3 regions of the Streptomyces sp. NPDC056224 genome follow, and region 2 is predicted to be linked to each of the others. Evidence: riboswitches for the same ligand, from Rfam matches in the RefSeq annotation. Region 2 holds a riboswitch; each other region holds the start of a gene.
The links. A riboswitch is a leader RNA that binds a small molecule or an ion and turns the genes downstream of it on or off. The one in region 2 is predicted to bind thiamine pyrophosphate.
Positions count from the first base shown of each region.

Region 1: it holds a riboswitch for thiamine pyrophosphate, as region 2 does, so the genes downstream of both, thiO (glycine oxidase ThiO) here and ACFCZ1_RS20245 (thiamine ABC transporter substrate binding subunit) in region 2, are expected to answer to the same signal.
Region 3: it holds a riboswitch for thiamine pyrophosphate, as region 2 does, so the genes downstream of both, thiC (phosphomethylpyrimidine synthase ThiC) here and ACFCZ1_RS20245 (thiamine ABC transporter substrate binding subunit) in region 2, are expected to answer to the same signal.

Region 1 covers NZ_JBHJTK010000049.1:8,306-15,270, reverse strand. Annotated here, with positions in the region: gene ACFCZ1_RS33450 (Rv2175c family DNA-binding protein) at 1-72, opposite strand, end outside; gene ACFCZ1_RS33445 (NAD(P)/FAD-dependent oxidoreductase) at 218-1,438, opposite strand; TPP riboswitch at 1,520-1,632, shown strand; gene thiO (glycine oxidase ThiO) at 1,630-2,826, shown strand; gene thiS (sulfur carrier protein ThiS) at 2,823-3,023, shown strand; gene ACFCZ1_RS33430 (thiazole synthase) at 3,029-3,823, shown strand; gene pknB (Stk1 family PASTA domain-containing Ser/Thr kinase) at 4,040-5,950, shown strand; gene ACFCZ1_RS33420 (deoxyribonuclease IV) at 5,993-6,844, shown strand; gene ACFCZ1_RS33415 (DUF4396 domain-containing protein) at 6,922-6,965, shown strand, end outside.
Region 2 covers NZ_JBHJTK010000016.1:62,593-69,557, reverse strand. Annotated here, with positions in the region: gene ACFCZ1_RS20255 (ABC transporter ATP-binding protein) at 1-51, opposite strand, end outside; gene ACFCZ1_RS20250 (ABC transporter permease) at 51-1,667, opposite strand; gene ACFCZ1_RS20245 (thiamine ABC transporter substrate binding subunit) at 1,763-2,860, opposite strand; TPP riboswitch at 2,946-3,055, opposite strand; gene rlmN (23S rRNA (adenine(2503)-C(2))-methyltransferase RlmN) at 3,114-4,226, opposite strand; gene ACFCZ1_RS20235 (phosphatidate cytidylyltransferase) at 4,321-5,394, opposite strand; gene frr (ribosome recycling factor) at 5,394-5,951, opposite strand; gene pyrH (UMP kinase) at 6,037-6,816, opposite strand.
Region 3 covers NZ_JBHJTK010000005.1:165,236-172,200, reverse strand. Annotated here, with positions in the region: gene ACFCZ1_RS09730 (hypothetical protein) at 1-307, opposite strand, end outside; gene ACFCZ1_RS09725 (glycosyltransferase) at 673-1,761, shown strand; gene ACFCZ1_RS09720 (hypothetical protein) at 1,953-2,414, opposite strand; gene thiC (phosphomethylpyrimidine synthase ThiC) at 3,252-5,039, opposite strand; TPP riboswitch at 5,033-5,178, opposite strand; gene ACFCZ1_RS09710 (YibE/F family protein) at 5,251-6,633, shown strand; gene ACFCZ1_RS09705 (SsgA family sporulation/cell division regulator) at 6,701-6,965, opposite strand, start outside.

The sequences.
Region 1 (6,965 bases), on a different contig from region 2:
CATCTCCGCGATGTCGGGGAGGTACAGCCATGAGGGGACAAGGGCATCGATCTTTGCGTCAATCTCGGTCACGGGTACAAGCCTGCCATCTCGGGCTGGCACCCGGTACCGGAGCGGCCCGTCCGTGGTCCCGTCCGGGCCAGTGCTGTGACCGGAGAGGTTCACCGGGTCACGACGCTCCCCCAGCTACCGCTGGGAGGTACCCCCGGGCACGGCGCTAGACGGTGGTCGACTTCAGGGGGACCGCCGGGTCGCGGACCTTGGCCGGGTCCACGGCGGCCCCCGTCTCGATGAGCCTGCGGCCCTGCGCCAGGTCGCGGGGGCGGCCCACGGCCAGGACCGCGACCAGGACCCCGTCGCGCAGCCAGCACACCGACCAGGCGGGGTCGGCCGGGTCGCCGCGCCAGAGCAGGGTGTCGGCCCCGCCGTGGTGGCCGGCGTACTGGACGAAGCGCCCGAACTGCTCCGACCAGAAGTACGGCACCGGGTCGTAGACCTGGGCCGGTTCCCCGGCCAGGATGTTCGCCGCGACCGTTCGCGGGCCCTGGAGCGCGTTGTCCCAGTGGTGTACGAGCAGCCGCTTCCCGTAGCGGGCCGACGGGAAGGAGGCGCAGTCGCCGACCGCGTACACCCCGGGCAGGGAGGTGCGCAGGTACGCGTCGGCGGTGACCGAGCCGTCGGGGCCGAGGTCCACGCCGCTCCCGGTCAGCCATCCGGTGGCGGGGCGGGCTCCGATGCCCACCACCACCGCGCCGGCGGGCAGGCCCCGCCCGTCCGCGAGCAGCACCCGGCCCTCCTCGATCCCGGCGACCTTCGCGCCGGTGATCAGCTCGGCGCCCGCCTCCTCGTACCAGCGCGCCATCGGGGCGGCGACCTGCGGCGGCAGCGCCCCCGCCAGGACCCGGTCCGCGGCCTCGACCACGGTCACCTCGCAGCCCGCCTCGCGGGCCGCGGTGGCGAACTCCGCGCCGATCCAGCCCGCGCCGACGACCACCGCCCGGGGCGCCCCGGCCAGGACGGGGCGCAGCCGCGCCGCGTCGTCCAGCGTGCGCAGCAGGTGCACGCCGGGGACGCCCTCCGTCCCGGGCAGGGTCAGCGGCTGCGCGCCGGTGGCCAGCACGAGGACCCGGTACGGGACCGGTCCCGCCTCGGTGTCCACCTCGCGCTCGGCGGCCCGCAGCGCGGTGACCTCCGTGCCGAGCCTGAGATCGATGCCGAGGCCTTCGAAGTCCACGTCGAAGGCGGAGTCCTCGGCCTTGCCGAGCAGCACCGCCTTGGACAGCGGAGGCCGGTCGTAGGGCTGGTGGGGCTCGGCGCCCAGCAGGGTCACCGTGCCGGTGAAGCCCTGCTCCCGCAGGGCGACCGCGGTCTGCACGCCGGCCATTCCGGCGCCCACGATCACGACGCCGCTCGGGTTCTGCTCCGTCTGCTCACTCACCCGGCCACCCTAATCATCTGACGGGCCGCCAGGAACAGGTGCCGCCTTACCGGCTGTGCGCACCGGGGTTAGTCTGGCCACCGTACCTATCGCGGGAGTCCGGGCGCACCGGGCTGAGAGGGAGGCTGGCCGGCCTCCGACCGTACGAACCTGATCCGGGTCATGCCGGCGAAGGGAGGGGCTGGACGCCCATGCACTCATCTCGAACGTCCCGACCGTCCAGGACGTCCCGGAAGGGGTCCGACGTCCTCGTCATCGGGGGCGGGATCATCGGACTCGTCACCGCCTGGCGGGCGGCCCGGCGCGGGCTGCGCACCGTACTGGCCGACCCCGCCCCCGGCGGCGGCGCCGCCCAGGTCGCGGCCGGGATGCTCGCGCCCGTGACGGAGCTGCACTACGGCGAGGAGGCCCTGCTGGGGCTGGGTCTCGCCTCCGCCGCGCGCTATCCCGAGTTCGTCGCGGAGCTCGCCGACGCCGCCGGCGGCCTGGACGTCGGCTACCGCGCCTGCGGCACCCTCGCCGTCGCCCTGGACGCCGACGACCGGCTCCACCTGCGGGAGCTGCACGCCCTGCAGCGCCGCTGCGGGCTGGAGTCCGAGTGGCTGACCGGCCGCGAGTGTCGCCGGCTGGAGCCGATGCTGGCCCCGGGCGTCCGGGGCGGCCTGCGGGTGGACGGCGATCACCAGGTCGACCCGCGGCGGCTGGCGGCCGCCCTGCTGGCCGCCTGCGAGGGGTCCGGGGTGGCCGTCCACCGGTCGGCGGCGGAGCGGCTGCTGGTCACCGCCGACCGGGCGGCCGGGGCGCGGCTCGAGGACGGTACGGAACTGCGCGCGGACCAGGTCGTGCTGGCGGCGGGCTCGCTCAGCGGCCGGCTGGCGGGGGTGCCGCCGGAGCTGGTGGCGCCCGTACGGCCGGTGAAGGGGCAGGTGCTGCGCCTCGCCGTGCCCGCCGCCCACGCGCCGTTCCTGTCCCGGACGGTACGGGCGGTCGTGCGCGGCAGCCACGTCTACCTGGTCCCGCGCGAGAACGGCGAACTCGTCATCGGCGCCACCAGCGAGGAACTCGGCTGGGACACCACGGTCACCGCGGGCGGGGTCTACGAACTCCTGCGCGACGCCCACGAGCTGGTGCCCGGCATCACCGAACTCCCGCTCACCGAGACCCGCGCGGGGCTGCGGCCGGGCTCCCCGGACAACGCCCCGCTGCTCGGCCCGACCGACCTGCCGGGCCTGCACCTGGCCACCGGGCACTACCGCAACGGGGTACTGCTGACCCCGCTGACCGGCGACGTGATGGCGGAGCTGCTGACCACCGGCGAACTGCCCGCGATCGCACGCCCCTTCACCCCCCGCCGGTTCTCCGCCGCACGTCAGGAGTCGTACGCATGACCATCTCCGTCAACGGCGAGCCGCGCGAGGTCGCGGCCGGCACCACGCTCGACGCGGTGGTCGCCACCCTGACCGCGGCCCCGGCCGGAGTCGCCGCCGCGCTCAACGAGACCGTGGTCCCGCGCGGGCAGTGGCCGCTCACGCCGGTGGGCGAGGGCGACCGGGTCGAGGTCCTCACCGCGGTCCAGGGAGGCTGAGCGGCATGGCTGACGACCTCTTCACCCTGGGCGGCCGCAGTTTCTCCTCCCGCCTGATCATGGGCACGGGCGGCGCCCCGAGCCTGGACGTCCTGGAGCGGGCCCTGGTCGCGTCCGGCACCGAACTCACCACGGTGGCCATGCGCCGGCTGGACCCGACGGTCCAGGGCTCGGTCCTGTCCGTGCTCGCGAAGCTGGACATCGCGGTCCTGCCGAACACGGCCGGCTGCTTCACGGCGGGCGAGGCCGTGCTGACGGCGCGGCTCGCCCGGGAGGCGCTGGGCACCGACTGGATCAAGCTGGAGGTGGTCGCGGACGAGCGGACCCTCCTGCCCGACGGCGTCGAGCTGCTGGACGCCGCCGAGACCCTCGTGGACGAGGGCTTCACGGTCCTCCCGTACACGAACGACGACCCGGTGCTGGCGCGGAAGCTGGAGGACGTGGGCTGCGCCGCGATCATGCCGCTCGGGTCCCCCATCGGGTCGGGGATGGGGATCCGCAATCCGCACAACTTCGAACTGATCGCGGAACGGGCGTCCGTCCCCGTCATCCTGGACGCGGGTGCGGGCACGGCGTCCGACGCCGCCCTGGCGATGGAGCTCGGCTGCGCGGCGGTGATGCTCGCGTCCGCCGTGACGCGGGCGCAGGAGCCGGTGCTGATGGCCGCGGCCATGCGCGACGCCGTGTCGGCGGGCCGCCTCGCCCGTCGCGCGGGGCGCATCCCGCAGCGCCGTTTCGCGCACGCCTCGTCTCCCGCGGACGGCCGCGCCACCCTCGATCCGGAGCACCCGGCGTTCTGACCTGCGGCTCCGCTGCCGGGACTGCGGCCCGGACCCCGGACGGCGCCCCGCGCCCGCGCCCCGGACACCGGCGGGGCCGGATTCGGCCGGCGTCCGGGGCGCGGGGGTCCGGGGGGCCGGCCCCCGGCAGCGGTCCGCGGGCGGCCACGTCACAGCTGCGCTGCAAGGCGCCGGGCAGCGGGCCGTGCCCGCACCCGCCCCTCGTAGAATCGCGGCGTGGATACGACCCTGGATGACCCCCTCGTCGGGCGCGTGCTCGACGGCCGCTACCGCATCGACGCCCGCATCGCGGCCGGCGGCATGGCCACGGTCTACCGGGCCGTCGACACCCGACTCGACCGCGTCCTGGCCCTGAAGGTGATGCACCCGGCCCTCGCGGCGGACGCCGCCTTCGTCGACCGGTTCATCCGGGAGGCGAAGTCCGTGGCCCGGCTCGCCCACCCCAATGTCGTCGCCGTCTTCGACCAGGGCACGGACGGGCCGTACGTCTACCTCGCCATGGAGTACGTCTCCGGCTGCACGCTGCGCGACGTGCTCCGCGAGCGCGGCGCCCTCCAGCCCCGGGCCGCCCTCGACATCCTGGAGCCGGTGCTCGCCGCTCTCGGCGCCGCCCACCGGGCCGGCTTCGTGCACCGCGACATGAAGCCCGAGAACGTCCTGATAGGCGACGACGGCCGGGTCAAGGTCGCCGACTTCGGGCTGGTCCGGTCGGTGGACTCCGTCACCCAGACCACCGGGTCCGTCCTCGGCACCGTCTCCTACCTGGCCCCCGAGCAGATCGACAACGGCGTCACCGACACCCGCGTCGACGTCTACGCCTGCGGTGTCGTCCTGTACGAGATGCTCACCGGGTCCAAGCCCCACACCGGCGGCACCCCCGCCCAGGTGCTCTTCCAGCACCTCCACGAGGACGTACCGCCGCCCTCGGCCGTCGTCCCCGGGCTCCCCGTCGGTCTCGACGAGCTGGTCGCGACCGCCGCCGCGCGCAATCCGGAGCTGCGCCCCTCCGACGCCGCCGCCCTGCTCGGCCTCACCCTCGAGGCCCGCATGCGGCTCAGCGACGCCGAGCTGGACGCCGTACCGCCGCAGGCCCGCGCCGGGGAGCGGTCGGCCGCCGAGGACCGCACCGGCGTGATCCCGCGCCCGGTGGGCGCGCAGCAGGCGGTGCAGCACACCTCCCGGCTGGAGATGCCCCCTCCGCCGCCCCCCGCCCCGGCGCCGGCCCCGGCATCGCGCGGGCCGCGCCGCGGCACGCTCCTCGCCGTCGCCGGCGTCCTGCTGGCCCTCGGCCTCGGCACGGGCGTCTGGTACATCAACTCCGGCCAGTTCACCAAGGTGCCCAACCTCCTCGGCAAGACCGAGGAGCAGGCCAAGTCCCAGCTGTCCGCGGCCGGCCTCGGCGTGAAGCGGGTCGACCGGAAGTTCAGCGACGCCTTCGACCGCGGGACGGTGATGAACACCGATCCCGCGGGCGGCCGGCGGATCCGCGGAAACGGCACGGTGACGCTCACGATCTCCCGCGGCCCCGAGGTCGTGGCCGTGCCCAACCTGAAGGGCAGGCCGCTGCAGGAGGCCAAGGCCGAGCTGACGAAGGCCGGGCTGGCTCCCGGGATCGTCACGCAGGCCTTCAGCCAGGACGTGGCCCAGGGCTCGGTGATCGTCTCGGACCCGGTCGGCGGCGAGAAGCGGGCCCCCGACACGGCGGTCGCGCTGGTCGTGAGCAAGGGCCGCCCGGTGCCGGTCCCGAGCGTGGCCGGGGTCGCGTTCGAGCAGGCGCGCTCCACCCTGGAGGGCCTGGGCCTCAAGGTGGCCACGGCCCCCGAGCAGGTCAACAGTCCCTCGCCGGCCGGTACGGTCGCCAACCAGTCGCTCGGCGCCGGGACCCAGGCCGCGGCCGGCGACACCGTCACGCTGACCCTCTCCAAGGGCCCCCGCCAGCTTCCGGTACCGGACGTGACCGGCCAGGAGGTGGACGCGGCCCGCAAGGCGCTGGAAGTCGCGGGCTTCAGGGTGAAGGCGGAACGGCCGTTCCTCTCCTTCAGCAAGACCGTGGAGTTCCAGTCGGTGCCGGGCGGCCAGACCGCCCCCGAGGGCACCACGATCGTCATCAGGACCAAGGGGCTGTAGAAGTACGTGGAGCACGTGGAGCAGGACCGCACGGCCCGGGCCGTGCGCAATCCCGTGGGCGGGCACGTCCCCGTCGCGGGCGGGCTCGCCTCGGTCGGGCTGGCGTACGCCCGGGAGATGGGCGCGGAGGCGGTCCAGGTCTTCGTGGCCAATCCGCGCGGCTGGGCCACTCCGGTGGGCAATCCGGCGCAGGACGAGCTCTTCCGGGCCCAGTGCGCGGCCGGGTCCGTACCCGCCTACGTACACGCCCCGTACCTGATCAACTTCGCCTCGCACACCGCGGCGACCGTCGAGAAGTCGGTGGAGTCCCTGCGCCACTCGCTGCGCCGGGGCCGGGAGATCGGCGCGCTCGGGGTGGTCGTGCACACCGGATCGGCCACCGGAGGCCGCCCGCGTGAGGCGGCGTACGCGCAGGTCAGGCAGTACATGCTGCCCCTGCTGGACGAGCTGACGCATGACGACGACCCCTTCCTGCTGCTGGAGTCCACGGCCGGGCAGGGCTCTTCGCTGTGTTCGCGGGCCGAGGACTTCGGGCCGTACTTCGAGGCGCTCGACCACCACCCGAAGCTGGGCGTCTGCCTGGACACCTGCCACATCTTCGCGGCCGGACACGACCTGGCGGAGCCGGGCGGTACGAAGCTGACGCTGGACCTGCTGGTGGACACGGTGGGCGAGGGCCGGCTGAAACTGGTCCACGCGAACGACTCCAAGGAGGGCGTCGGTGCCCACAAGGACCGGCACGCCAACATCGGCCGGGGTCACATCGGCCGGGAGGCCTTCGCCGAGCTGTTCACGCATCCGGCGATGGCGGGCGTACCGCTGATCACCGAGACGCCCGGCGGCAAGGAAGGACATGCGGCGGACGTGGCGCTGCTGAAGCGGCTGCGCGCTTGAGGGAATACCCCTAGGGGGTATACGGTTCCCGTCATGTCGGCGGAACCGTTACTCGGCGTTTTCCCAGGGGGTTAGCCATGGACCACGCGCACGAGCACCACCACAGCGGCGAGCACCACGA
Region 2 (6,965 bases):
CGTCCGCTCACCGAAGCGGACCGACACCCCCTCCAGCTGAAGCAGCGTCATCAGAATTCTCCGGAGGTCTTGTCGGGTCGCAGTCGCTCCAGCACCAGCAGGGACACCGCGCACACCAGCATCAGAATCGTGCTCAGGGCCATCGCCTGCCCGTAGTTCAGCTCGCCGGCCCGTCCCAGCAGCCGCGCCACGGCCACCGGCAGCGTCGGCCGGTCGGGCCGGGCGATGAAGACGGTCGCGCCGAACTCGCCCAGTGAGACCGCGAAGGCGAACCCGGCCGCGATCAGCAGGGCCCGCCTCACCAGCGGCAGGTCCACCTCCCGCCACGCCCGCAGCGGGGAGGCGCCGAGGACGGCGGCCGCCTCCCGCAGCCGCGTGTCGACGGCGCGCAGGACCGGCAGCATGGTCCGCACGACGAAGGGCACGCCCACCAGCGCCTGCGCGAGCGGCACCAGGATCCACGAGGTCCGCAGGTCCAGCGGCGGCTCGTCCAGGGTGATCAGGAAGCCGAACCCCACCGTCACGGCGGACACCCCGAGCGGCAGCATCAGCAGCGCGTCAAAGCCCCGTACGAAGCGGCCCGCGCGCCTGGTCAGCGCGGCGGCGGCGAGGCCTCCGACGGTCAGGGCGATGGCGGTGGCGGCGAGCGCGTACTGGAGCGAGTTCCAGACCGCCTCCAGCGGCGGCACCAGGAACGTTCCGCCACCGGCGCCCGTCTCCTGCAGTGCCCGGTAGAAGCCGAAACCGTATCCGCCGGGAACGTCGAAGGACCGTTCCACCAGGACGCCCAGGGGCAGCACGATCAGCAGCGCGACCGTCAGCAGCACTCCGCCCAGCAGGGCGCGCTGCGCCCAACCGCGCGGCGGGTGGGCCGTGCGCGCCGGGTCCACGAGCCGCAGCGCGGTCTCCCGCCGGCGCACCGTCCGGGCGTGCACGGCGAGGATCCCGCCGATCGCCGCGAACTGCACCATCGTCAGCACGGCGGCCGTGGACAGGTCCAGGAGCTGCGCGGTCTGCCGGTAGACCTCCACCTCCAGGGTGGAGTAGGAGGGCCCGCCCAGGATCTGAACGACGCCGAAGGAGCTGAAGGTGAACAGGAACACCATCAGCGTGGCGGCCGCCACCGCCGGGGCCAGCGCGGGCAGCGTCACCAGCCGCCAGGCGGCGAACCGTCCGGCGCCCAGCACACGGGCGGCCTCCTCCTGGCGCGGGTCGAGCTGCGCCCAGAGCCCGCCGACCGTCCGGACGACGACGGCGTAGTTGAAGAAGACGTGCGCCAGCAGGATCGCCCACACGGTGGTGTCCAGCCGGACGCCCCACAGCTCGTCCAGCAGCCCGCCCCGGCCGACCAGCGCGAGGAAGGCCGTACCGACCACCACGGTCGGCAGCACGAAGGGGACGGTGACCACCGCCCGCAGCAGCTGTTTGCCGGGGAAGTCGAAGCGCGCGAAGACGTACGCGCCGGGGAGTGCGATCACCAGCGTGAGCGCGGTGGAGGCGAGCGCCTGCCAGGTGGTGAACCACAGCACGTCGGCGATGTCGGGCCGGGCGAGCACCTCGCCGATCCGGCCGAACTGCCAGCCTTCGTCGGTCTTGAGCCCGCGCCCGACGATCGCGGCGACGGGATAGGCGAAGAACAGGCCGAAGAAGACGAGGGGTACGGCCATCAGGGCGAGGTGCGAGGCCGTGGCCCGGCCGGACCCACGGGTGGCGGGTACCGGCGCGGCGTCCCCCGGCGCCGCGCGCGGAACCTTCGTACCGCTTACTTCACGACCAGTGCGGTCCATGCCTTGACCCACTGCTCACGGTTCTTGGCGATGGTCTCGGGAGCGACGTTCTCGGGCTTCTCGATCACCACACCGTGCTTGGTGAACAGCTCCGGCAGGGAAGCGTCCTTCACCACCGGGTTCACGAACATCTGCAGCGGCATGTCCTCCTGGAACTTCTTGCCGATCAGGAAGTCCACGAGCGCCTTGCCGCCCTCTTCGTTCTTCGCCCCCTTCAGCAGACCCGCGAACTCGATCTGGCGGAAGCAGGTGCCGGTGGAGACGCCCGTCGGGGCCTCGGCCGGCTGCGGCTCGCCGTACAGCACCTCGACCGGCGGGCTGGAGGCGTAGGAGACGACCAGCGGGCGGTCGCCCTTGGCCTTCTTGCCGCCGGCGGAGCCGGAGAAGCGCTCGTTGTAGGCCTGCTCCCAGCCGTCGACGACCTCGACGCCGTTGGCCTTGAGCTTGCTCCAGTAGTCCTTCCAGCCCTCCTCGCCGTACTTGCCGACGGAGGCGAGCAGGAAACCGAGGCCGGGCGAGGAGGTCGCGGCGTTCTCGGTGACCAGCAGGTTCTTGTACTCGGGCTTGACCAGGTCGTCCAGCGTCTGCGGCGGGGCGAGCTTCTTGTCGGCGAAGTAGGCCTTGTCGTAGTTGACGCAGATGTCACCCGAGTCGATCGGCGTCACCCGGTGCTCCTTGTCGAGCACGTACTCCGGCTTGACCCCGGCCAGGCCCTTGGCCTCGTACGGCGTGAAGATGCCGTTGTCCAGGGCGCGCGAGAGCAGGGTGTTGTCGACGCCGAAGAAGACGTCGCCGCGAGGGGTGCCCTTGGTGAGGATCTCCTGGTTGAGCGCCGCGCCTGCGTCCCCCGACTTCAGCACCTTGACGGTGTAGCCGCTCTGCTGCTCGAACTCCTTGAGGACCGTGTCGGTCACGTTGAAGGAGTCGTGGGAGACGAGCGTGACGGTCTTGGACTTCGGGGCGTCGCTCGCGCCCGCGGGCTTGTCCTTGGCGTCCTCGCCGCAGGCGCTGAGCGTGGCGACGCCCAGCGCGGCCGCGAGCGCCGCGCCCGCGATCCTCTTGGTGGTGCTCACTGGTGAATTCCTCCTGGGATGTCCAGGAGAAGACGCGGCCCCGCCCGGCGCTCTGCGGGAGCGGACGCCGGGCAGGGCGCAACAGCTTGAGTGGTGACCGAACTTCCTACCCCGAATGACCGGGGCGAGGTTCAGAGGGTCTGCGGATGACGGATACCGCACTCTCAGCGCTGTGGCGCTCCCCTGTCGGAATATGAAATTGGTTCGGCCACAGGGTACCCCGTGACCGATCGTGACCGGTCAGAACCGGAACCTAGCGCTCCGAAGCGGCCAGCTGACCGCACGCGCCGTCGATCTCCTGGCCGCGGGTGTCCCGGACGGTCACGGGGACCCCGTGCCGGGCGATGGCCTCCACGAAGGCCCTCTCGTCCTCGGGCCGCGAGGCGGTCCACTTGGAGCCGGGCGTCGGGTTCAGCGGGATCAGGTTGACGTGGACGCGCTTGCCCTTGAGCAGCTTGCCCAGCAGGTCGCCCCGCCAGGCCTGGTCGTTGATGTCGCGGATCAGGGCGTACTCGATGGAGATCCGGCGGCCGGACTTCTCCGCGTACTCCCAGGCCGCACCGAGGACCTCGCGGACGTTCCAGCGGGTGTTCACGGGGACCAGGGTGTCGCGCAGCTCGTCGTCGGGCGCGTGCAGCGAGACCGCGAGGCGGCACTTGAAGCCCTCGTCGGCGAAGCGCAGCATGGCCGGGACCAGGCCGACGGTGGAGACGGTGATGCCGCGCTGCGACAGGCCCAGGCCGTCGGGCTCCGGGTCGGTGAGGCGGCGGATGGCACCGACCACGCGGTTGTAGTTCGCCAGCGGCTCACCCATGCCCATGAAGACGATGTTCGACAGCCGCGCCGGGCCGCCGGGGACCTCGCCGTCGCGCAGCGCGCGCATGCCGTCGACGATCTGGTGCACGATCTCGGCGGTGGACAGGTTGCGGTCCAGGCCCGCCTGGCCGGTGGCGCAGAACGGGCAGTTCATGCCGCACCCGGCCTGCGAGGAGATGCACATGGTGACCCGGTCGGGGTAGCGCATCAGCACGGACTCGACGAGCGTGCCGTCGTGCAGCTTCCACAGGGTCTTGCGGGTGGTGTCGTCGTCGCAGCTGATGTGCCGGATGACGTTCATCAGCTCCGGGAGGAGCTCCTGCTGGAGCTTCTCGCGGGACCCGGCGGGGATGTCGGTCCACTCGGCCGGGTCGTGCGCGTAGCGCGCGAAGTAGTGCTGGGAGAGCTGCTTGGCCCGGAACGGCTTCTCGCCGATCGCGGCGACCGCCTCACGGCGCTCCTCGGGAGTGAGGTCGGCGAGGTGCCGGGGCGGCTTCTTGGCTCCGCGCGGGGCGACGAAGGTGAGCTCTCCCGGAACAGGGCGGGCCATGGCAGGTACTCCTTGTAAGACGAAAGGCGCGCCGCAGAAGCAGCGCGCCTTCCAAGAGTAAACCGCCCGGCGTGTTACGACGCCTTTCCGCAGGTCAGCCCGTACCGACGAACGCGGCCAGCAGCAGCCACACCACTGGAGCGGTCGGCAGCAGCGAGTCGAGCCGGTCCATGATGCCGCCGTGGCCCGGGAGCAGGGTGCCCATGTCCTTGATGCCCAGGTCCCGCTTGATCATCGACTCGCCGAGGTCACCCAGCGTGGCGCTGACCGCGACCGCCAGCCCCAGCAGCAGGCCCTGCCACCAGGAGCCGCCGTCGATCAGGAACTCCATGCACAGCGCACCGGCGGCCATCGCGAACGCCACCGCGCCGAGCAGGCCCTCGCGGGTCTTTCCGGGGCTGATGCGCGGCGCGAGCTTGGTCTTGCCGAAGCGCCAGCCGACCGCGTAGGCCCCGGTGTCGCTGACCACGGTCAGCAGCAGGAAGGTGATCACCCGCTGCGGCCCGTCGTCGGCGGTGAGCAGCATCGCGACGAACGTGGCCAGGAAGGGCACGTAGAACGCCGCGAAGGCACCCGCCGTGACGTCCTTGAGGTAGTCCTCCGGCGGCTCGGTCATCCGCCAGACCAAGGCCGCCAGCACGGTCAGGGCCATGGCCACCCAGGCGCCCTCGGCACCGCGGACGTATCCCGCGATGACCATGGCCGCGCCACCGACGGCGAGCGGGACCAGCGGGGCCTTGATGCCCTTCTTCTCCTGCAGCCGGGAGGTGAGCTCCCACAGACCGACGACGACCGCGACGACGATGACGCCGACGAAGACCGCCTTGACGATCAGCAGCGAGGCGAAGATGACCGCGCCGAGGCCGACGCCGACCCCTATGGCGGCACGCAGGTCCCGCCCCGCCCGCTTCTTCGGCGGAGGCGAGGAGTCCTGCGGCTGCGGGGCATGCGGGGGCGGGGGGCTGGGCATGGGCTCCTGCGGCGGCGTCTCGGCGCGGAAGAGGAGGCCGCCGTCCGGGACGGCCCCCCGATCGCGTGCTTCCCGGTCGTCGAAGTCACGGCCGGCGGCATCGGGCACGATGGGCATGGGCCGAGTGTGCGGGCCCACCTGCGCATCGTATGCGGGACCCGCCGGAACTGGCTCCGGCTGCCAGGAAGAGTCGTTCATCAGACTTCGAGCAGCTCGGCTTCCTTGTGCTTGAGCAGCTCGTCCACCTGCGCGACGTACTTCGCGGTGGTGTCGTCGAGCTCCTTCTCCGCGCGGCGCACCTCGTCCTCGCCGGCCTCCTTGTCCTTGACCAGCTTGTCAAGGGCGTCCTTCGCCTTGCGGCGGACGGCGCGCAGGGAGATCTTGGAGTCCTCGGCCTTGGTGCGCGCGACCTTGATGTACTCCTTGCGGCGGTCCTGCGTCAGCTCGGGGAAGGTCACCCGGATGATGCTGCCGTCGTTGCTCGGGTTCACACCGAGGTCGGAGTCGCGGATGGCCTGCTCGATGTTGCGCAGGGCGCTCTTGTCGAACGGGGTCACGATCGCCATGCGCGGCTCGGGCACCGAGAAGGACGCGAGCTGGTTGATGGGCGTGATGGCGCCGTAGTATTCCGCCACGATCTTGTTGAACATCGCCGGGTGCGCACGGCCGGTGCGAATCGCGGCGAAGTCTTCCTTGGCGACGACGACGGCCTTTTCCATCTTCTCCTCGGCCTCGAGGAGGATCTCTTCGGTCACCACGTGCTCCTGCATGTCTTGAATGGATGGGTCAGGCGGGCGGGGCGGACGGGTCCGGTCCGGGCTCGGTCCGGCAGCGGACTGCTCAGGCCCGGGTTCCCTGGTCGCTGACGAGCGTGCCGATCTTCTCACCCTTGACGGCGCGCGCGATATTGCCCTCGGCGAGCAACTCGAAGACGAGGATCGGCAGCTTGTTGTCACGGCACAGCGTGATGGCGGTCGCGTCCGCGACCTTGAGGTCGCGGGAGAGGACCTCTCCGTACTCCAGCGCGTCGAACTTCACCGCGTCCGGGTTCTTCTTCGGGTCGGAGTCGTAGACCCCGTCGACACCGTTCTTGCCCATGAGCAGGGCCTCGGCGTCGATCTCCAGGGCGCGCTGGGCGGCCGTGGTGTCGGTGGAGAAGTACGGCATGCCCATGCCGGCGCCGAAGATGACGACGCGGCCCTTCTCCAGGTGCCGCACGGCGCGCAGCGGGATGTACGGCTCCGCGACCTGACCCATGGTGATGGCGGTCTGCACGCGGGAGTCGATGCCCTCCTTCTCCAGGAAGTCCTGGAGGGCGAGGCAGTTCATGACCGTGCCGAGCATGCCCATGTAGTCGGACCGGGCCCGGTCCATGCCGCGCTGCTGGAGTTCGGCGCCGCGGAAGAAGTTTCCGCCGCCGATCACGACGGCGATCTCCGCGCCGTCACGGACCACCGCGGCGATCTCGCGCGCGATGGCGTGGACGACGTCGGGGTCGACGCCCAGTCCTCTGCCACCGGAGAAGGCCTCGCCCGACAGCTTCAGCATGAAGCGGCGGCCCTTCTTGTCCTGGTCGCTCTTGTCGTCGGATGCGGTGTGGGGGTCCACGCCCTGATTCATGGGAGATCTCCTCGTGCACATACGAAGAAGGCCATTGCCGGTGGGTCCTCGCGGTTCCCTCTGCGGCAATGGCCTCCTCGTCAGATCTGCGGTCGCCTCGCGCAAGCGCGGACGACTGCTTCAGACCCTACCGGGGTCCGGTGTCCGTT
Region 3 (6,965 bases), on a different contig from region 2:
TGTCCCTGACGGAGTCGATGTCCACGCACTGGGACACACCGGTGGCTCCGGTGGCACCCGTCGCACCGGTCGCACCGGTCGCACCGGTCGCGCCCTGCGGACCGCGGGGACCCGTCGGACCCGTCGGGCCCTGCTTGCACTCGTCGTCGCCGCCACCACCGCGCGGGCCGACAGGGGTCGCCGCTCGCGGATCGTAGTCGTGCTTCTTCGACTCGCAGTGGTCGCCTGCCGGGGTCGCCGCGCGAACCGTCGCGGCCGCCTGGATGGCCTGCCCCGTGGCGAACGCGGGGCTGGAGATCCCCGTCATCACAAGGGCGAGTGATGCGAGGGTGCCGCCAGTCAGCCAACCGCTCCGCCTGGGCAGCGGACCAAGGTGTGACCTGGTCCTTTTCTCGGGGCTCATATACGCCGCTCCTTCTCGAAACCGGATCGAACGATGTGCGATGGGCCTCTCGGGCCACCTCGGTCATCGTGGGGATCGCGGTCGCGGGCGAGGGAACGCCGCGCTGATAAGTCAACTTATCGGACCAGCAGTACGAGCCCAATGGAGGCTTTTACGCGGCGGCGGACGCGACGCGCCCAGGCACGGAGAAACCGTGGCCTACCGTCGGCTCACATTCGTTCTCATCACCACAGGGGATGGAATCCTTGAGAGCAACAGTCTGCCTGAACATGATCGTCAAGAATGAGGCACCGGTGATCCGGCGCTGTCTCGAATCCGTGCGCCCTTTGATCGATACATGGGTGATCGTGGACACGGGCTCGACGGACGGTACCCAGGACATCATCCGGGAATTCCTCAGCGATCTGCCCGGCGCCCTGCACGAACGGCCGTGGAAGGGGTTCGGCGAAAGCCGCAGCGAGGCGATCGACCTCGCACGCTCCAGCGCGGACTACCTGCTGTTCATCGACGCCGACGACGTGATGCAGGTACAGCCCGGCTTTCGCATGCCCGACCTCACTCTCGACGCGTACCGCATCGCGGTGCACCACGAGCCCGTCATCCACTGGAGGCCCGCTCTGGTATCCACCCGCCTGCCGTGGAAATACGTCGGCGTACTCCACGAGTACATCGATTGCGAAGTCCGGCACAGCAGCGGTGTGCTCGAAGGCGCCAATATCCTCATCGTCGGAGGCGGGGCACGGCTCAGGGAATCGGGCGAACGCGAGAAGTACCTGCGGGACGCGGCGGTGCTCGAAGAAGGGCTGATCAAGGAACCCGGAAATGCCCGGTACGCGTTCTATCTGGCCCAGAGCTGGCGTGACGCGGGAGAACCGGAGAAATCCCTCGCCGCCTACGACCGCCGGGCGGCGATGGGCGGTTTCGCCGAGGAAGCCTTCTGCGCCCAGCTGTACGCGGCACGGCTCGCGGCGAACCTCAAGAAGCCGGCCGCCGAGGTGATGGACCGTTTCCTCCGCGCGTACGAGAGCCGTCCCACACGCGCCGAGGCGATGGGCAGCCTCGCCCGCGTCTGCCGCCTCGAAGGCCGCTGGCCCCTGGCGTACATGTTCGCCCGGGAGGCGGTGCGGATCCCGCGCCCGGACGACATCCTGTTCGTCGAGTTCGACTGGCACGACTGGCGCGCGCTCGACGAACTCGCCGTGGCCGCCTACTGGGTCGGCGAATACCAGGAGTCGCTGGACTGCTGCGAACGCCTCCTCCAGGACGGCAGGCTGCCCGACTCGCAGCGTGACCGGGTCACCGAGAACCTCGAATTCGCACGGCGCAAGCTCGACCCGCAGTATCAGGTGGTCGCCTGACCGCCGCTCCCGCGCACGGGACCGGAGGGCGTCGCCCCGGCCGGCAGGCCGTGGAGCGGCGCCCTCCAGTCGTCGCGCTGGGCCGTCACGTCGGCCGGCCGGGGCCGGGCGGATCCCCAACCCGGGATCCGCCCGGCCCGACTTCACGATCCCGGACTTCGGCGTGCCCACGCGGGCCGGAGCGGGCTTCCCTAGGGGAGGCGGTTCTTGGAGGCTCCGCGCATCAGGTCTCCCTTGAATTCCTTGCCGCGGAGGGATCCGGGAGTCGGGGAGGGGGTCAGTTCGATCCACCCCTCGTCCCAGGTGAAGTTGGCGCCGTTGGTGTCGCCGTGTGTCTGGTAGACCTTGCCGTCCGTCGTCACGACCTTGATGTACGAGTTGCTGCCCTGCTCGATGATCGAGATGCCACAGGCCTTGCCGAAGGGGAATCCCGGGTTGTCCGCGTTCGTGAGGTCCTGCCAGACAGGCACACCTCCGGCCGTGGTCGCGCGTCCGGCATAGGCGATGCCGTTCGTGAGAGCGGCACTGAACGACACGGTGTTCGAAGGCGCGTAGCTGTCCATGTCGTCGCAGGGCCCGGTACCCGTAGCGCCCGTACCGCCCGTACCGCCCGTGGCACCCGTGGCACCCGTGGCACCCGTGGCGCCGTCCACGCCGTCCACGCCGTCCGAGCCCGGAGCACCCGTACCGCCCGTCGCACCCGTTGCGCCCGTTGCGCCCGTCGCGCCCGTCGCACCGTCCGTGCCCGGAGCACCCGTACCACCCAGGGCACCCGTACCACCCGTCGCGCCAGTCGCCCCAGTCGCGCCCGTCGCGCCGTCCACGCCGTCCGCGCCCGTGGCACCCGTCGCACCCGTCGGCCCTGTCGGGCCCGGCCTGCCCTGTTCGCACCTGTCGTCACCGTCGGGCCCGGCCTCGATGCCCGCGGCCTTCGGGTCGTCGTCCGGGTCCTGGTCCGGTCCGTGGTCCGGGCGGTGGTGATGCCCATTCGTCTTGCAGTGATCCCCACCCGTGGGGCTCGCCGCGTTCACCCGCTCGGCCGCCCGAATGCTCTGAGCAACGGCGAAGGCGGGGCTGGCGACTCCCATCATGACCAGGGCAAGCGATGCGAGGGTGCCGCCCGTCAGCCATCTGCTCCCCCTCGGCAGCGGTCCAAGCGTCGTTGACCTGGTCCTGTTTTCGGGGCTCATACCACTCCTACTCGAAACCGATCGAACGATGTGTGGTCGGGCGTCTCTGGCCACACACTCGGTCAGCGTGGAAAGCACTGCCGCGAGTGGCGGGACAACTCGCAGATAAGTCCACTTATCGGATGAGCGATGCGACACCAACGGCCGCTCTGACGGACACGACGAGCGCGAGCCGTCAGAACGCGGCGGGCGACGACCGGCCGGCCATGGCGAGTGGGAGCACTCCGGCGCCAAAAAACGGGCGGACCCGCGACTCCCCCCTTGGGTCGCGGGTCCGCTCCGTAGCTCCTGTCGAACGGCTCAGTCGGCCAGCGGCAGGTAGACGCGGTTGCCCGAGGCCGCGAACTCGGCGGACTTCTCCGCCATGCCGGCCTGGATCTCCTCGGCCTTCAGGTCGCCGCCGTGCTCACGGCGGATGTCCTGCGAGATCTTCATCGAACAGAACTTCGGACCGCACATGGAGCAGAAGTGCGCGGTCTTGGCCGGCTCGGCGGGAAGCGTCTCGTCGTGGAACTCACGGGCCGTGTCCGGGTCGAGGGCCAGGTTGAACTGGTCCTCCCAGCGGAACTCGAACCGCGCGTCCGACAGCGCGTCGTCCCACTCCTGGGCACCGGGGTGCCCCTTGGCCAGGTCCGCGGCGTGCGCCGCGATCTTGTACGTGATGACGCCGGTCTTGACGTCGTCACGGTTGGGCAGGCCCAGGTGCTCCTTGGGCGTGACGTAGCAGAGCATCGCGGTGCCCCACCAGGCGATCATCGCGGCGCCGATGCCCGAGGTGATGTGGTCGTACGCGGGCGCGACGTCCGTGGTCAGCGGGCCGAGCGTGTAGAACGGCGCCTCCTCGCAGATCTCCTGCTGGAGGTCGATGTTCTCCTTGATCTTGTGCATCGGGACGTGGCCCGGGCCCTCGATCATGGTCTGCACGTTGTGGCGCTTGGCGATCGTGTTCAGCTCGCCCAGCGTCTTCAGCTCCGCGAACTGCGCCGCGTCGTTGGCGTCCGCGATGGAACCGGGGCGCAGGCCGTCACCCAGCGAGTACGTGACGTCGTACGTCGCGAGGATGTCGCACAGCTCCTCGAAGTTCGTGTAGAGGAAGTTCTCCTTGTGGTGAGCCAGGCACCAAGCGGCCATGATCGACCCGCCGCGCGAGACGATGCCGGTCTTGCGGCGGGCGGTCAGCGGCACGTACGGCAGCAGCACGCCGGCGTGGACCGTCATGTAGTCGACGCCCTGCTCGGCCTGCTCGATGACCGTGTCCTTGTAGATCTCCCAGGTCAGGTCCTCGGCGCGGCCATCGACCTTCTCCAGCGCCTGGTAGAGCGGGACGGTGCCGATCGGGACGGGGGAGTTGCGCAGAACCCACTCGCGCGTGGTGTGGATGTTGCGGCCCGTCGAGAGGTCCATGACGGTGTCGGCGCCCCACTTGGTCGCCCAGGTCATCTTGTCGACCTCCTCCTCGATGGAGGAGGTGACCGCGGAGTTGCCGATGTTGGCGTTGACCTTCACCAGGAACCGCTTGCCGATGATCATCGGCTCGATCTCCGGGTGGTTCACGTTCGCCGGGAGCACCGCGCGACCTGCGGCGATCTCCTCGCGGACGACCTCGGGGGAGACGTTCTCGCGGATCGCGACGTACTCCATCTCCGGGGTGACCTCGCCCCGGCGGGCGTACGCGAGCTGTGTGACGGCGGCGCCGCCACGGCCCCGGCGGGGCTGGCGGGGGCGGCCCGGGAAGACGGCGTCGAGGTTCTTGAGCCCGCCCCGCGGCGAAGTGTGCTTGACGCCGTCGTCCTCGGGACGCACGGGACGTCCCGCGTACTCCTCGGTGTCCCCGCGGCCGATGATCCAGTTCTCGCGCAGCGGCGCGAGACCCCGGCGCACGTCCGTCTCGATCTGGGGGTCGGTGTACGGACCGGACGTGTCGTAGAGCGTCACGTCCTTGCCGTTGGTGAGGTGGACCTGACGGACCGGCACCCGGATGTCGGGGCGGGAGCCCGCCACGTACCCCTTGTGCCAGCCCGGCTGGCGCTCGGTCCGGCCGTCGGCGTCCTGGCTGACGGCAGGCGTGCGTGCGTCCTGAATGGTCATGAGACCTATCTCCCTACGCCGGCATTACCCGGTAACAGGTTCGGCGGTCGACGCAGCCTCCTCCCGTACGCATCCGTGATGCGCGTACGGTGATCAGCGTCCTCTCAGCCCGGTGCTCCGAGCTCCCGCGTTGTGCAAAGGTGCCCCCACGCTAGCGCCACCCATGGCGTGCTGAACAGTAGGCCCCCTCATCTCTTGCGATGATCTGCTGGTGACGATCTCGCCGCAGCCCCCCAACGAGCCCAACGAGCCCACCAGCCACTCGGACCACGAGCACTCCCACGGGCAGAGCCACGGGCACGGCCATGGGCACGGCCACGGGCACGGTCCGGCGGCCCCCGTCTCGCAGCACCTGCGCAAGGTCATCGCGGCCGTGCTGATCCCCTTCGCCGTCGCCGTCTTCGTCGGCATGGCGGTGCTCTGGCCGGGCGGCGCCCCCGCCCACGAGCGCACGGGGGTCGGTTTCGACCGGCAGACGCAGCAGGGCGCGGTCGTCTCGCTCGAACAGGTGGACTGCAAATCGGTGAACGCCTCGCAGGTGCCGCCCACCGGGGACACGTCCACCCCCGAGGGCCGCGAGGCCCAGGCGGCGCAGACCGGCGACTGCAAGAAGGCCACCGTCGAGGTCGGCACCGGACCGGACAAGGGCCGCACCTTCGTGGAGATCGTCCAGCCTGGCGCGCCGCGGCAGTTGGCGAAGGGGCAGGAGGTGGTGGTCGCGTACGCGCCGGACGCCCCCCGGGACCTCCAGTACTCGGTGATCGACGTGAACCGGAAGTTCCCCCTGGCGCTGCTGGCCGGGATCTTCGCGGTCGCCGTCGTCCTGGTCGGCCGCATGCGCGGGGTGTTCGCACTGATCGCGCTGGTCATCAGCTTCGGCGTGCTGACCCTCTTCATCCTGCCGGCCATCCTGCAGGGGTCGAACCCGCTGGTCGTCGCCGTCATCGGGGCCAGCGCCATCATGCTCATCGCCCTGTACATCTGCCACGGGCTGACCGCGCGCACCTCGGTCGCCGTTCTCGGCACGCTCGTCTCACTGCTGCTGATCGGGCTCCTGGGCTCGGTGTTCATCGACTGGGCGTTCCTCAGCGGCAACACCGACGACAACACGGGCCTCATCCACGGGCTCTACCCGGACATCGACATGAGTGGTCTGCTGCTCGCGGGCATCATCATCGGATCGCTGGGCGTCCTCGACGATGTGACGGTCACCCAGACCTCCGCGGTCTGGGAACTCCACCAGGCCGATCCCTCGATGGGGTCGCGCGCCCTCTACCGGGCGGCCATCCGGATCGGTCGCGACCACATCGCGTCGGTGGTCAACACGCTCGTACTGGCCTACGCGGGCGCTGCACTCCCCCTACTGCTGCTGTTCTCGATCGCGAACAGCAGCATGGGGTCGGTGGCCAACAGCGAGCTGGTCGCGGTGGAGATCGTGCGGACCCTCGTGGGCTCGATCGGCCTCGTGGCCTCGGTTCCCGTGACGACGGCACTGGCATCCCTGGTCGTGTCCGCCGACCGTCCGGCGGCCACGGTCTCCGGGCCGGCCCCGGGGCCGGCCCGCACCGGCCGGGGCCGCCGTCGCAAGCGCTGAAAGGTGTTCGCCGGAGGAACGGAGCGGTCGGCGCGGAGGGTCGAGTCAGTGCGCGCCCGGCGGCGGGTCAGCCCGCGTTCTGCTCGTTCTGCCGGGATTCGGCCAGGATCTTGCCGAGCGCCTCGTCAAGGTTCTCCTCGAAGTCGCCCAGGTTGCGCTCCTGGCCGAGCGGTACGAGCCGGTCGGTGCGGTCGAGGAACGCGACGAGCGGCGCCGCGCTCGCGCGGAACAACGCCCGGTCGCCGCCGACCTGGAGGCGGATGTGGACATCGGACAGGTCCTCGGGCTCGGTCGGGGCGATGTGGACATCGCCGTCGCCGCACGGCTTGTTG